2 regions of the Halomonas sp. KHS3 genome follow, and region 2 is predicted to be linked to the other one. Evidence: riboswitches for the same ligand, from Rfam matches in the RefSeq annotation. Region 2 holds a riboswitch; the other holds the start of a gene.
The links. Region 2 has a riboswitch for thiamine pyrophosphate ahead of thiM (hydroxyethylthiazole kinase). Riboswitches for the same ligand answer to the same signal wherever they lie in the genome.
Positions count from the first base shown of each region.

Region 1: it holds a riboswitch for thiamine pyrophosphate, as region 2 does, so the genes downstream of both, tenA (thiaminase II) here and thiM (hydroxyethylthiazole kinase) in region 2, are expected to answer to the same signal.

Region 1 covers NZ_JWHY01000002.1:730,643-738,692, reverse strand. Annotated here, with positions in the region: gene RO22_RS05490 (class II aldolase/adducin family protein) at 1-74, opposite strand, end outside; gene RO22_RS05485 (NAD(P)-dependent oxidoreductase) at 128-1,084, opposite strand; TPP riboswitch at 1,298-1,460, shown strand; gene tenA (thiaminase II) at 1,550-2,233, shown strand; gene thiC (phosphomethylpyrimidine synthase ThiC) at 2,265-4,184, shown strand; gene RO22_RS05470 (HlyD family secretion protein) at 4,603-5,679, shown strand; gene rbbA (ribosome-associated ATPase/putative transporter RbbA) at 5,676-8,050, shown strand, end outside.
Region 2 covers NZ_JWHY01000008.1:67,191-75,240, reverse strand. Annotated here, with positions in the region: gene RO22_RS17450 (metal ABC transporter permease) at 1-367, shown strand, start outside; gene RO22_RS17445 (metal ABC transporter solute-binding protein, Zn/Mn family) at 403-1,431, shown strand; gene RO22_RS17440 (LysR family transcriptional regulator) at 1,455-2,330, opposite strand; gene ampC (class C beta-lactamase) at 2,480-3,652, shown strand; gene RO22_RS17430 (cupin domain-containing protein) at 3,844-4,509, shown strand; gene RO22_RS17425 (DUF6164 family protein) at 4,506-4,874, opposite strand; gene gloA (lactoylglutathione lyase) at 4,884-5,420, opposite strand; gene RO22_RS17415 (hypothetical protein) at 5,665-6,009, shown strand; TPP riboswitch at 6,064-6,162, shown strand; gene thiM (hydroxyethylthiazole kinase) at 6,186-6,995, shown strand; gene thiE (thiamine phosphate synthase) at 6,985-7,617, shown strand; gene RO22_RS17400 (LysR family transcriptional regulator) at 7,614-8,050, shown strand, end outside.

The DNA.
Region 1 (8,050 bases), on a different contig from region 2:
CAGGCTGCCAGCGCGATGCGGGTTTCTTGTTCGGCGTTGCTCGTCGTGGTGCGTTGAGACTTATCGAGACTCATCAGGTGTTCCTTTGCAGCAAAGTGATTGTCATGCAACGTGGTTAGCGTTTACGTCAGTAACCGCGCGCCCGATCAACGCCCATGGCAAGCGGCTGCCCATCGCGAAGGGCGCGGGCGGTGTCGACAACCTGCCCTGCGACCACCTCTGGCAACGAATCACTAGCAATGTGTGGCGTGATGCGTAGGCACTCATGCTGCCAGAAGGGATGATCCGCAGGCAGCGGCTCTGCACGGAACACATCCAGGCTCGCCCCACCCAAATGGCCGTGTTCGAGCGCTAGGAGAAGATCGTCCTCGACCAAGTGCTCACCCCGACCGATCTGCACCAACCAAGCGTCTTTGGCGAGCTTCGCGAACAGCGCCTTGTTAAGCACGTTTTCAGTGGTAGCCGTCAGTGGCAGCACATTGATCAGATAATCGGCGCCATCCGCTGCCGCCATGACAGCCCCGTCACCTGTCAGATAGGTCACGCCTTCAACCGGGGCTTGTGGCTCGCTGCGGCAGGCTACGTGTACAGAAAAGCCAAGCGCGGCCACCGCTTTCACCACGGCGCGCCCCATGGTGCCGTGTCCCAGCACCGCCACCTTTCTTGATGCTGGCGCGCGCATCGTCAATGGCGCCCAATGCGCCTTGGCAGCATTTTGCTCCAGGGTGGTGAACTCACGCTCACGATGGAGCACCTCATGCGCGGCAAAACCCGCCATCAAGTCGGCCTGATGTGGATCCCGCACCCGGGCGATATGTACTTCATCGCTCAGGCCAGGATGCGCCAGCAGGGCATCAACACCGGCACCGATAGACATCGCCAGCTCAAGATTAGGATAGCTCTCGAAAGCCTCGTCATTGGGCAACCAGCAGATCGCAAAACGCACATCTTCGGGGTTATCGATCTCATGGGGATGGCGCAGGACGACATCACTCGCTTCATCGCGCAAGGCGTTACCATAAATGGCATCAAGGTCGAGCGAATCACTGAGATAGACGCCTAAAATCGAGTTCGTGTTGGTCATGCAACTTCCTACGGTTCACATTCGAAATAGCAGTGGCTGTAAAACAGCCACTTGTTACTCAACTGTATAATAATTCACGTACCGATGCCATGAAACGCCATTACAGCACCTAAACTCTCATCGCTGTAATGATGCTAATAAATTGTTTCCCGATAACTTTCCATGTCATACACCCTTGCATCTCCCTCACCCGCCTCCTACACTCCACCAACGAACAGCTTGACGGGGTGCCGGTGAAATCCGGCTGAGATGGCGCAGGGCGTAGCAATTAATGCTGCCGAGCGCTGATCCCGCAGAACCTGATCCGGCTAATGCGCTGCTACTTACACAAGTTCGCAGCGAGGGTACCGGCGTAGGGATCAAGCGATGGCCACGGCTGCTCTCTCACGATCGCACGCTGCCCTTCTGCGCCACTCCCTCGATCTTTTTCGCCCCCCCCTCCGGATCATTACCACCGGAGGCATCATGGGCTACCGCTTTACTGATCTCACTACCGCTTGCCAGAAAGATTGGCGCGCCTATATTGAGCACGATTTTGTGCGCCAGCTAGGCACCGCCACGCTGCCCGGGGCGTCGTTTCGCCACTATTTAAAGCAGGACTACCTGTTTTTGATTCACTTCGCCCGCGCCTATGCGCTGGCTGCCTACAAAAGCCCCACCCTCGCCGATCTTCGCCAAGCCCATGAAGGCTTGAAAGCCATTGTGGATGTGGAGCTGGGCCTGCACGTGGGCTTTTGTCAGGAGTGGGGGATTTCCGAGCAAGAACTGGAGGAGCTTCCCGAAGCCAGAGCGACGCTTGCCTACACCCGCTATGTGTTAGATACCGGCAACCGCGGCGACCTGCTGGATTTGCACGTGGCGTTGGCCCCCTGCCTGGTGGGCTACGGCGAAATCGCCAACTGGCTAAACGCCCAGCCTTCCACCCTGCGCGGCGCGCAAAACCCTTACGACGCCTGGATAGCCATGTACGAAGGCGAGGAGTTTCAGGCCGCCATGCAGGCGGAGCTTGAATGGCTGAATATCCGCCTTGCCGACATTACCCCCGCCCGCTTTGCCGAACTGAGCAAGATCTTCCGCGACGCCACCCGCCTGGAAATCGACTTCTGGCAGATGGGCCTAGAGCTGATAGACCAAGACCTCACCCACTAATTCAGCAAAACAACACAAGGAAACGACAGTAATGACTAAGACCGTAACAAGCAAAACCAGCCACTTTTTAGCCGAAACCGCCCAGGTCGATGCCGCCGCCATTGCGCCGCTGCCCGGCTCACGTAAGGTATATATCGAAGGTTCGCGCCCGGATATCCGTGTGCCGTTCCGGGAAATTTCACTGTCGCCGACCAAAACCACCGGCATTGATGAAGAGAACCCGCCACTGCTGGTGTACGACACTTCAGGCCCCTATAGCGATCCGGATGCTAACAATGACCTGCGCCGCGGTCTGCCGGAACTACGCCGAGCCTGGATTGAAGAGCGTGACGATACCGAATTTCTATCAGGCCCCACGTCTGATTACGGCAACCGCCGCGCCAACGACCCGACGCTTGCCCAGCTGCGCTTTGATCTAACCCGCACCCCGCGGCGTGCCCTCTCTACAAAAGACGGGCGGCCTGGAAACGTGACCCAGCTGCACTACGCCCGCCAGGGCATTATTACGCCGGAAATGGAGTTCATCGCCCTGCGGGAAAACCAGCGTCGCCAAACGTTAGGTACCGCTGAAGTAGAGCGGATTCTGGGCCACCAGCACAAAGGTCAGAGCTTTGGCGCCAGCTTGCCGGAGGAGATCACGCCAGAGTTTGTGCGCGATGAAGTCGCCCGAGGGCGGGCAATTATTCCTAACAACATCAACCACCCCGAAAGCGAGCCGATGATTATTGGCCGTAACTTCCTGGTCAAGATTAACGGTAATCTGGGTAACTCGGCGGTAACTTCTTCCATCGAGGAAGAGGTGGATAAGATGACCTGGGGTATCCGCTGGGGCGCGGACACCATTATGGATCTCTCCACTGGGCAGAACATCCACGAAACCCGCGAGTGGATTTTGCGCAACTCGCCGGTGCCGATTGGCACAGTGCCTATCTATCAGGCGCTGGAAAAGGTCAAAGGCGTGGCCGAAGACCTCACCTGGGAAGTCTTCCGTGATACGCTGATCGAGCAGGCCGAACAGGGCGTGGACTACTTCACCATTCACGCGGGCGTACTGCTGCGCTATGTGCCGCTCACCGCCAAGCGGGTCACCGGCATTGTCAGCCGCGGCGGCTCGATCATGGCCAAATGGTGTTTGTACCATCACCAGGAGAGCTTCTTGTACACCCACTTCGAGGAGATCTGCGAGATCTGCAAGCAGTACGATGTGGCGTTCTCCCTCGGTGATGGCCTGCGTCCTGGCTCAGTGGCCGATGCCAATGACGAAGCACAGATGGCGGAGCTAAAAACCTTGGGCGAGCTGACCCATATTGCCTGGAAGCACGATGTGCAGGTGATGATCGAAGGCCCCGGCCACGTGCCCATGCACCTGGTGAAAGAGAACATGGATAAGCAGTTGGAATACTGCGACGAAGCGCCCTTCTATACCTTAGGCCCGCTGGTAACCGATATAGCCCCCGGCTACGACCACATTACCTCGGGCATTGGGGCGGCGATGATCGGCTGGTTTGGCTGCGCCATGCTCTGCTACGTCACCCCCAAAGAGCACCTGGGCCTGCCCAATAAAGACGACGTCAAAACCGGCATCATTACCTACAAGATTGCTGCCCACGCGGCGGATCTCGCCAAGGGCCACCCGGCAGCGCAGCGGCGGGATAATGCACTCTCTAAGGCACGCTTCGAGTTCCGCTGGGAAGACCAGTTCAACCTGGGGCTAGACCCGGATACTGCCCGAGAGTACCACGACGAAACCCTGCCCAAAGACTCCGCCAAGGTGGCGCACTTCTGCTCCATGTGCGGACCAAAGTTCTGCTCCATGAAGATCAGCCAGGAGGTGCGTGATTACGCCAACGAACATGGCCTAAACGGCGATCAAGAAGCGGTGATGAAAGGCATGGAAGAGCAGGCAGAGAAGTTCCGCAACAAAGGCAGTGAGCTGTATCAGGAAGTTTAAATCTACCAACGCACGATAATTTACTGCTTGCTGCGGCTTTTCCCTGGGGAGCGCTAAAAAATGGCCGCAACCTCCCATCGCTTGTGTGCTCCTTTGTTTTCTAGCGCTGCCCCAAAAGTATGGCTTAACAGTAGTTTTGCGCAACGTAGCTCATTTAACATTTGAGAGTGACGAAAAAAACCTTGGTATAGCTACCCAGCTCATAGCAAATACTATCAATTAAATACCGACTAGTCGGTATTTAATTGACCTAAATCAAAATCACAATTAATAATAATAGGATAATAGAATCCGTTTATTACGTTCTGTGATGCGCCACCGCTGGCACAGAGCGACGAGCTTAAGCCCTTTGGCCCTGGCCCATCCTCTGAGCTGCTCATCAATCGTCTGGCCATCCGCCAACCGAGGATGCAACATTATGAAGTTCAGCAGTAAAAGACAGTGGTTCAAGGGCCTGGCAGCCATAGTTGTTATAGGCATCGCGGCCTGGTTGACCTGGTGGGAACTGCAGCCGGAGGGCCTAGGCGAGGGCATCACCCAAGGCAATGGGCGCATCGAAGCCACCGAGATCGACATCGCCACCCGGGTCGCTGGCCGCCTCGAGGAAGTACTGGTCGAGGAAGGTGAGTTCGTCGATCCAGGCCAAGTGGTCGCCCGTATGGATACCGCCACCCTGGAGGCTGAGCTGGCTCAGGCCAGCGCACAGTCCCGCCGGGCCGAAAACGCCCTGGAGACAGCTCGAGCCATGGTAGCCATGCGCCAGAGCGAGCTGGAAACCGCCAGAGCCATCGTCAACCAGCGCCAGGCAGAACTAAACGCCTCTCGCAAGCGCTACGAGCGTTCAGCCAGCCTAGTGGAGCGCAACGCCATCTCTCGCCAGCAGTTCGACGATAGCTTGGCCGACTACCAGAGCCAGCAGGCCGCCCTGGCCTCAGCCAATGCCCAAGTACTCTCCGCTCAGGCCGCCATCCGCGCTTCCGAATCCCAGGTCATTGAGGCCGAGTCAGAGATAGAAGCCACCCTTGCCGCGATCCAGCGCATTGAGGCCGACCTGGACGACAGCGAGCTCAAAGCCGACCGCTTGGCCCGTGTACAGCTCCGGGTGGCCGAACCGGGCGAGGTGCTCAGTGCCGGTGGCAAGGTACTCAACCTGATCGACCTCACCAAGGTCTACATGACCTTTTTTATGCCCACTCGAGATGCTGGTCGGGTGGGCATTGGTGACGAGGTACGCCTGGTGCTGGATGCTGCCCCTGACTTCGTGATCCCGGCACGGGTGAGTTTCGTGGCCAGCGTCGCCCAGTTCACCCCCAAGAGCGTGGAAACCGAGAGCGAACGCGAGAAACTGATGTTCCGCGTGCGCGCCCAGATCGATCCAAAGCTGCTGCTTGAGCATATCGAGCAGGTCAAAACAGGCCTGCCCGGCATGGCCTACCTGAAGCTCGAGGATGACGCCACCTGGCCCGACCACCTAGAGGTCAACGTCACCCCATGAGCGAGAAGACGCAACCCGTAGCCCAAGTCAGCGCGCTCACCTTACGCTACGGCCGCACCATAGCCCTGGACGCGCTGGATCTGGCACTGCCGTCCGGCTGTATGGTCGGGCTGATTGGCCCGGATGGCGTCGGCAAATCCAGCCTGCTGTCGCTGCTCGCTGGCGCTCGTGCCGTGCAACAGGGTGTGATCAAGGTGCTGGGCGGCGACATGAGCGACAAGCGCCACCGTAACTCAGTTGGCCCGCGCATCGCCTATATGCCACAAGGGCTAGGTAAGAACCTCTACCCTACGCTCTCGGTGGAGGAGAACCTGCAGTTCTTCGCCCGACTATTCGGCCACGGAGCCGGTGAACGCCGGCGGCGTATCGACGACCTGACCCGCAGCACCGGGCTATATACCTTCCTCGAGCGACCCGCTGGCAAACTCTCTGGCGGCATGAAGCAGAAGCTCGGACTCTGCTGCGCGCTGATTCACGACCCCGACCTGCTGATTCTCGACGAGCCCACGACCGGCGTGGACCCGCTGGCCCGCGCCCAATTCTGGGAGTTAATTGCAAGCATTCGTGTTGACCGCCCGCAGATGAGTGTGTTGGTCGCCACCGCGTACATGGACGAAGCCCAGCGTTTCGACTGGTTGGTGGCTATGGACGCCGGCAAAATACTTGCCACCGGCTCCCCGCAGGAACTACTTGCACGCACCCACAGCGACTCCCTGGAAATGGCGTTCATCGAGCTGTTGCCGGAAGAAAAAAAGCGCGGCTATGCGCCGGTGCACATCCCGCCGCTGGCGCAGGATGACAATGAAGTCGCCATCGAGGCCAAGGACCTCACCATGCGTTTTGGCGACTTCATCGCCGTCGACCATGTGAGCTTCCGCATCCGGCGTGGCGAGATCTTTGGCTTTCTCGGCTCCAACGGCTGCGGTAAGTCGACCACCATGAAGATGCTCACGGGGCTGCTACCCGCCAGCGAGGGCCAAGCCTGGCTGTTTGGCCAGGAAGTGGATCCCCGCGACATTAACACGCGTCGCCGGGTTGGCTACATGTCCCAGGCATTCTCGTTGTACGGCGAACTGACCGTACGTCAGAACCTGGTGCTGCATGCGCGCCTGTTCCAGATCGCAGAACATGACATATCGGCAAAGGTCGCCGAGATGGTCGAACGGTTCAGTCTCGAGCAGGCGCTCGACGCCCTGCCGGAGAGCCTGCCACTGGGCATCCGTCAGCGTCTCTCCCTGGCGGTGGCAATGGTCCATAAACCCGAGCTACTGATTCTTGACGAACCCACTTCCGGCGTGGACCCCATCGCCCGCGACGCCTTCTGGCGCCTGCTGATTGAGTTGTCGCGCCGCGACCGCGTGACGATCTTCATCTCCACCCACTTCATGAACGAAGCCGAGCGTTGCGACCGCATGTCGATGATGCACGCAGGGAAGGTGCTCGACAGCGATACCCCCTCAGCACTGGTAGCGAAACGCGGTGCGGCGACCCTGGAAGAAGCCTTCATCGGCTACCTGCTCGAAGCTGGCGCCGATCAGGAGAATTCCGCGCAGGAGACTTCACCACAAAAAGCCAGCGATGCCCCGGATACGCCGCTCGTCACCGCAGAGACTCATCACGACACAACACGCCATCGACGCTTCAGTCTCCAGCGGATGCTCAGCTACATGTGGCGCGAAACTCTCGAACTACGCCGCGATCCGGTGCGTGCGACCCTGGCGCTGGTTGGCTCGCTGATCCTGATGTTCGTTATGGGTTTTGGCATCAGCATGGACGTGGAGGAGCTCAGCTACGCCATCCTTGACCGCGACCAGACGTCGCTAAGTCAGAGCTACGCGCTGAACCTCTCGGGATCGCCCCATTACTTTAGAGAGCGCCCGCCTATCTCAGACTATGCCGCGTTGGATCGACGTATGCGCAGCGGGGAGCTGTCCCTGGCAATCGAAATTCCCCCCGGGTTTGGTCGTGATGTAAAGCGTGGCCACAATGTCGAGATCGGAGCATGGATCGACGGCGCCATGCCTCAACGCGCCGAAACCGTGCAAGGCTACGTACAGGGCATCCACCAGCAGTGGCTGCTGGCGCAAGCAAGGCAATCCGGAACCGCCGTCAGCGGAGCGGCAGCCAATATCGAGAACCGCTACCGCTACAATCCTGACATTCAGAGCCTGCCAGCAATGGTTCCTGCCGTGATTCCACTGCTGTTGCTGATGTTGCCAGCAATGCTCACGGCACTCTCGGTGGTGCGTGAAAAAGAGATGGGCTCAATCATCAACCTTTATGTCACCCCTGTCACCCGCGCCGAGTTTCTGATCGGCAAGCAAATTCCCTACATCGGCTTGGCAATGGTCAATTTTTTATTGATGACCGG
Region 2 (8,050 bases):
TGGCCAAAGCCGCCGCAGCGGTTGGGTACACAGCGTTTTCCTGGGCCTGCTGGTGCTGAACCTAACCGCCGGCTTTCAAACCCTGGGTACGCTAATGGCGGTGGGACTGATGATGCTGCCCGCCACCTCGGCGCGCTTTTGGAGCAAACGCCTGGAGGGCTTGATCGGCATCGCTATTGTGCTGGCCATGGTAGCGAGCACCGGTGGCCTGCTGCTCTCTTTTCATCTGGATATCCCCTCTGGCCCGAGCATTATTCTGCTGGCGGGGTTCGGTTATCTCTTTTCGGCCCTGTTTGGTCGCTACCACAGCTTGGCAGCCAAGCTGAGGCGTAAAACCACGCCGCTTGAAGTGGAGCAAGGGGCTTAATTATCAGTCTTCATGTTTATCGTAAGGAGTGTTGTATGTCGCTTGCCTATTTATCATCTCGGCCTTCGCGCTGGTTAGTCGGTGTTTCCGCTATGCTGGCTCTGCCTGCTGCCATGGCTAATGAGCGCGTTCAGGTGGTGACCAGTTTCTCTATCCTGGCGGATATGGTGGAAAACGTAGGCGGCGAGCATGTCGAGGTGACCCCGCTGGTGGCTGCCGATGGCGATGCCCACGTTTACTCCCCCAGCCCTGGCGACGCACGCTCCCTGGCCAATGCCGATTTAGTCGTTTTCAACGGTCTGCTGTTTGAGGGCTGGATGGAGCGCCTGATTAGCGCCAGCGACTACAACGGGCCGATGGTCACCGCGACCGATGGTATTGAACCGCTCTCTTTCGCTGCACATGAAGAGCACGGCCATGATGATCATGACGAGCACGACCATGGGCACGACGACCATGACCACGAAGAGCATGCCGATGAGCACGCGGGGCATGACCATGGCAATCAAGACCCTCACGCTTGGCAGGATATGCATCAAGCCGAGGTGTATATCGCCAATATCCGCGATGGCTTAATCGCCGCCGACGCCGATAACGCCGATGCCTACCGCGCCAATGCGGAGCAGTATTTACAGGAAATGGCCGAGGTAGACGACGAGATTCGTGCGCTGATTGACGAGATCCCGGCCTCCACCAGCGTGATTACCGGCCACGACTCCTTTGGCTACTTCTCAAGCGCCTACGGGGTGACCTTCCTCTCTCCAGTAGGGCTTTCCACGGAAGCCGACCCCAGTGGCGCCAGCATGGCGGCGCTAGTGGATGTGATTGAGCAGGAGAACGTGAAGGCGCTGTTCCACGAGAACATGACCAACCAGTCGATCATCACCCAGCTCGCCGAAGAGACCGGCCTGCCCATTGCGGGCACGCTCTACGCCGATGCGCTGGCAGCAGAGGGTGAAGCGAGCACTTATCTGGGTATGATGCGCCACAATGCCCATGTGCTGCACGACGCGTTGGCCCAGCCGGGTCATAACGACCACGATGATCATGGTCACAGCCACTAAGCAGTTAACGTCAATAGTGCTGCTCAGGCATTAATGGCCGTGAGCAGCCACTCCCGGAAGGACGCCATGGCGTGGGTTTCGGGGCGTGTCTGCAGGCGAGTCAGCCAGTAACCGCCCAGACTGACAGCGGTGTCGAAAGGCTGTACCAGTGCGCCGCTGTTTAGTTGGCGGGGAAACATCAGCGGTGGCGCCAGCGCCACGCCTGCCCCTTGTAGGGCTGCTTCCACCATGGCGATGGAAGAGTCAAACACAATGCTGTTGGTCATCGGAAAGCTGCGTGGTAGCCCTGCCGCCAATAGCCACTCTGTCCACTCATCGGCGCGATAAGAGCGCAGCCAGGTTTCCCCCAGCACATCGGCTGGGGTGTTCAGCCGCGCGGCGATATCAGGTATGCACATTACCGAGAGTGACGCCGGTAGTAGCGGCTGTGCCGCGGTACCGTGCCAGGCCCCCGTGCCAAAGCGGATCGCAAAATCCAGCCCTTCGCCGGCAATATCCGCTCGGTTGTTATGGGTGGAGAGCCGTAAATCGACGTAAGGGTACTGGCGCTGAAAATCTCCCAGCCTCGGCAGCAACCAGCCGACGGCAAAAGTCCCCACCACGCCGACGTTTAATACCTCCCGATAGCTGCTCTCGCCCACCCGCTCCAGCGTGTGGGCTATCTGGTCGAATGAACTCTTCAATACCGGCAGCAGCAGTTCGCCCTCCTGAGTAAGCATTAGCCCCCTGGGCAAACGCTTGAACAGCGGCACCTTCAACAGCGTTTCGAGCAGCTTAACCTGATGGCTTACCGCCGCTTGGGTCACATGAAGCTCTTCTGCCGCGCGGGTAAAGCTTAAATGCCTGGCCGACGCCTCAAACGCGCGCAGCGCCTTCAACGGCAGGTAGGGACGCACCACCTTGACCCCCAAATTTTTCTAATGGCTTATGCAAAATATCGCTGTTTGTGAATTGCCGCAGCGCGCCGTAAGTTAACCACTGTCACGGGCTTTGCGACTGGAAATAACTCTCCGCCCTCTCTCGGCATTATTCACAACAGGATTTTGGTATGCGTAAGATGTTAGCAGCAAACTGCGGCCTTATCATGACAGGTTCGCTTCTACTCAACGGCTCTGCTTGGGCCTCCGGCACGCCTGAAAGCGCCGACATTGAGGCCCTGGTGAACGATACTATCGCGCCTTTGATGGCCGAACACCGTATCCCCGGCATGGCGGTCGCGCTTAGCCTCAACGGCCAACAGCACTACTTTAATTATGGCCTCGCCAATCAAGAAGCGGGGATTCCAGTCACCGATGAGACGCTGTTCGAACTCGGCTCTGTCAGCAAGATTTTCACGGCTGCACTCGCTGGCTATGCCCAGACTAGTGGCGCCCTCTCGCTTTCCGACCCGGCCAGCCGCTACCTGCCTGAACTTGAAGGCAGCGCCTTCGATGAGATCACGCTGCTGGAACTGGGAACCTACACGGCGGGCGAGCTGCCGCTGCAGTTCCCTGAGTCGGTTCAAAGCGAAGAGACGATGATCGACTACTACCGCCAGTGGCAGCCTGAATCCGCCCCTGGCAGCCATCGGCTCTACTCCAACCCGAGCTTGGGCCTGTTCGGTTATCTCGCCGCACAAAGCCTTGGTCAGCCCTTCGAGATGGCGATGGAGGAAGCGCTGTTTACCCCGTTAGGGCTTGAGCATAGCTACTTTCAGGTGCCTGAAGCGCAGCAGGCGAACTATGCCTACGGTTACTCTAAAGAGGATGAACCCATTCGGGTGAACCCAGGCATGCTGGATGCCCAGGCCTACGGATTGAAATCGACTGCTGCAGACGTACTAACGCTGGTGGAAGCCAATATGAGTGGTGCTGAGCTTAATGAACCACTAAGCCAAGCCTTGGCCGCTACGCGCACGGGGTACTTTGAGGTCGGCAATATGACCCAAGGACTGGGGTGGGAAAGCTATGCCTACCCGGTGGCGCTCGATCAGTTGCTGGTAGGCAACTCGCTTGAGATGATTTTGCAGCCCAACCCCGCCAACCGCTTAACCCCACCGCTAGCCCCCAGGCAGGAAGCGCTCTATAACAAAACCGGCGCTACCAACGGCTTTGGCGGCTACGTGGCTTTTGTACCCAGCGAGCAAATCGGCATTGTGCTGCTGGCTAACCGCAACTACCCCAATCAGGCGCGCATCGAAGCTGCACACCATATTCTTACCAAGCTGACTGAAGCGCCCTAAGCAAGCAGCCAGACAACCTGATGCCGCCTTCGTGAACTGCACCCCAATCGTTGGATATTCGTCCAATGGTTGGGGTGTTTTTTATGGCGATATAACGAAGATCAAACAACCGAAAGTTGCATTTTTTGCTGTCGATAAGGAGACTAGCACCCTCCCCCGTCACTTACCTTCACTGCGAAGAGCCCTTTCCCATGCGTCTAAACGCCGATTTTAGCCACTTTGCCTGTGTTACCCCGGAAGAGTATCAGTGGGTCGATTCCCCCAGCGCGGGGGTAGAGCGCATGATGTTTGACCGGATTGGTGATGAAGTTGCTCGCGCTACCAGCCTTGTGCGCTACGCCCCCAATACAAAGTTTGAGCGGCATACCCACGGCGGCGGCGAAGAGATTCTGGTATTGGAAGGCGTGTTCGCCGATGAGCATGGGCGCTACGCGGCGGGCAGCTACTTAAGAAACCCCATTGGCACCGGCCATACCCCGCAAATTGGCGAGGAAGGCGCGCTGATATTTGTCAAACTGCACCAGTTTGACCCCAACGACACGCTACAGTTGGCAGTGCCAGCGCATCGGCTGCCCTGGCAGCCTGATCGACGCCCGCGCATTGCCTATAAAATGCTGCACACCTACAAGCAGGAGCGCACCAGCCTGGAGCGCTGGTCGGCGGGCACCTCCATTACCTACCCCACGCTGCTGGGCGGGCTGGAGTTTTTGATTCTGGAAGGCACACTGAGCGATAGCGAACAGAGTTACACGGCAGGCACCTGGTGCCGCTACCCCAGCGGTTCTGCTCCGGCACTTACCGCCGGTGATGATGGCGTCATGATGTACCTCAAACGCGGCCATCTGCCAGCCGCTTAGCTTCGCGACATACCCAGGAACGGCAGCAGCGTAAGGGCGGCAATAAGCCCCACTGCTAGCAGTACTAACACGACCTGCACCGGGTGAGCGGCCAAACGACGCCACAGCGTCTCCGCGTCACCCCGCTCAACCGCCGCCTGGTGCTCGCGTTGGGCGCGCTCAAGGCGCTCCGCCTGGTAGGCCTCTAACGCCGCGATGGCAGCGTCGTGCTGATGTGGATTGCGCAGCCAAATCGCGTCAACGCCCAGGCGGAAAAAGCCCGCCTGGGTTTCATAGGTATCAAAGCCATGGGCAGCGAGCAGGTCACGCACCTCCATGGCCTCTTCGTCGGTCACATGGCGCAGCCGGAACAGTAGTTCAGCCATTGGCGTGCCTCAAGAGTCGCTCTTCCCCACCATCAGGTCTGCCTGAATCACTTCGATCCAGTAGCCGTCCGGGTCTTTAACGAAGATAACATCTTTCATCTTGCCCTGATCGGAGCGTTTGACGAAGGTGACGTCATGCTCGTCGAACCACGCCTGGGCCGCTGCCAAATCCGGTACGTTGAAGCAGATATGCCCAAAGCCCTGGGGTTCGGCATTGCCATCGTGATAGGCGAAATCTTCCTGGTCTTCAGTCCCCCAGTTGTGGGTCAGCTCCAGCAGCCCTTTCTGGCTAAACGTCCAGGCGGTACGCGCTTGCGCATCGTCCGGAACGCTGTCGCTGGGTTCCAGGTTGGCCAGGAAGTAGAGCGAGAACTGCATCTCTTCGAAATCCAGCCGCCGCATCACCTGCATACCAAACACTTTTGAGTAGAACGCCAATGCCTGCTCAGGGTCTTTCACCCGCAGCATGGTGTGGTTTAAACGAAACCCTTGAGTTTGGGGCGGCGTAGCCACGACGCCGGGATGCTGCTCGCCTTGAAAACTCATTTTGCTCTCCTATCGCTGATGTTGATCATTGAATCCATTGAGCTTCACGTACCGCTTACCATGGGGGCTTTATGGCCATAATAACAGCCCTTACAAGCACGTAGGCAGTGTCGTATCGAGGTGCCGATAAGCGCACTGGCAATACTAAACAAAAACCCTACACTTATTCTTCATAAGCTTTACAAAAAGCAGTTCCCGCAACATGAGTGATGCCCCACCTTTGAGGCGTCCACAGGAGTTTTCCATGAGTGCGATCGATATGACGCTGGGTGACCACCTGACGCTAAAACAGCTTTCCAATGCGCTTCACAACGGTTTTTCGCCGATTGTTGAAGTCGAGTCGATGGATGGAATCTACAAAGTGCGTTTTCACCATGCTAACGGCGTGTCTGAGCTGAGCGATAACAAGGGCCACGTCAGTACTTTTCTGGGCACGGGCGAAATCCGCGATACCCTGGGCCAACTGGGCTTGACCCACGGCGTGCTAACCTTCGCCGACCAGTGTGGTGACGAGATGATTGGGGTCGAGGGTAAAGCGATGACACCTGATGAAATGCTTACCTACGGTACGCGTATTTCGTTTCGTTAGATTGCTATCGTCCGCATCCGGGGCTTTACAGGGCTACTTCAGGCAAGGATAGTAATCCCTCGACAGGGGCGCCCTCCGTTACGGTTGGGCTGAGAAGCACCCTTTGAACCTGAACCGGATAACACCGGCGTAGGGAGTCGTGGTAACGCTTACCACCTCCCTGCCGGGAGGATGCTATGACCCTACGCCCGCTTGGCGATTACCTTGAGACGCTGCGCTCATTGACACCGCTGGTTCACTGCATGACCAACTATGTGGCCATGAACAGCACTGCCAACCTGCTGTTAGCCACCGGCGCGTCGCCCGCCATGCTGCATGCGCCTGAAGAAGTGGCTGAATTCACGGCTATCTCCGCGGGGCTGTCGATTAATATCGGTACGATCTCTGCCCACTGGGCTGACGCTATGCTCACCGCCACAGCGACTGCCGATCAGCATGCCATTCCCTGGGTATTAGATCCCGTCGCCGTTGGCGCCACGCGCTATCGCCAAACGCTGTGCGCGAAGCTGCTGGCCGCTAAACCCAGCGTGATCCGTGGCAATGCGTCTGAAATTCTTGCCCTTAACGGTTTAGCTAGCCAAGGCCGCGGCGTGGACGCCACAGCCGCCACCGACCAAGCCGTGGACGCTGCAATAGCATTAGCGCAAAAACACGGCTGTATTGTCGCGATGACCGGTGAAAGCGACTGGGTGACGGACGGCACACAGCACTACCGCATTAACGGTGGCCATCCTTTGATGCCCCGCGTAACAACGCTTGGCTGTGGGCTGAGCGCGCTAGTGGCGGGATTTGTGGCTGCCAACCGCGACGCCCCACTGGGTGCAACGGCAGCCGCGCTGGCCTGCTTTGCGGTCACAGGGGAGCGTGCGGGAAGCCACGCCAACGGGCCTAGTAGTTTTCAAGTGGCACTACTGGATGCGCTGTATCAACTCACCCCTGACGACCTCACTACTTATGCCCAACTGGAGGCAATCCATGCCGCTTGATCTATCGCTCTACTTGGTCACCGATGCCACGCTCTGCCGAGAGCATGGTTTGGAACAAACGGTTGAGGCAGCGGTAAAAGGCGGCGTCACCATCGTGCAGTTGCGTGACAAGCATGCCAGCGACGAACAGATGATTGCCCAAGCCAAACGGTTAAAAGCGCTTCTGGCGGGCACCGGTGTCCCGCTGATCATTAACGACCGTTTGCAGGTGGCACTAGAAAGCCAGGCAGATGGCCTGCATGTCGGTCAGAGCGACGCTGCCGTTCAGCAAGCGCGCCGGGTGCTAGGTGATCAAGCGATTATCGGCCTGTCGATCAATACTATCGCCCAGCTGCAAGTCTCTCCGTTTGAGCTACTCGATTATGTCGGGATTGGCCCCGTGTTTGCCACCGAGAGCAAACAAGATCACGCCCAGCCCATCGGCTTTGGCGGTTTAGCGGCGCTGGTCAAGGCGTGCCCACTGCCCAGCGTGGCCATTGGTGGGCTGAAAGCGGATCATGCGATTAGCGTACAGCGCGCGGGAGCGAACGGTTTAGCGGTGATATCAGCCATTTGTGGCCAGCCCGACCCTTACCAGGCAGCGCGCGCTTTTCAGATTTTCCAAGCCGATTCGGCGTCATGAATCAGTTAGAGCATATCGTCGCTTTTGTGCGGGTAGCCGAGTTGGGTAGCTATACCCGTGCTGCTGAAGCGCTGGATATTTCCCGCACTCGCGTATCCCGCCAGGTCATGGCACTGGAAGAGACATTGGGCGCGCGACTGATACAGCGCACCACACGACGGCTACATCTCACTGAGGCCGGGGAGCGCTACCTGATACGCGCCCAAGGGGTACTGCAAGCGCTCGATGAGGCCGCCGCCGAGGTGGGCCAAGGTACCAGCGATGTGCGTGGGCGGCTGCGCGTTAATGGGCCGATGAGTTTTGGCACCCGCTACCTAGCGCCACTCGTCGCGCAATTTATGCACACTCACCCGGCGCTGGAAGTGCGCCTGGATTTGAACGACCGCCGTGTCGACCTGCTGGAAGAGGGTTACGACGTAGCGATCCGTATCGG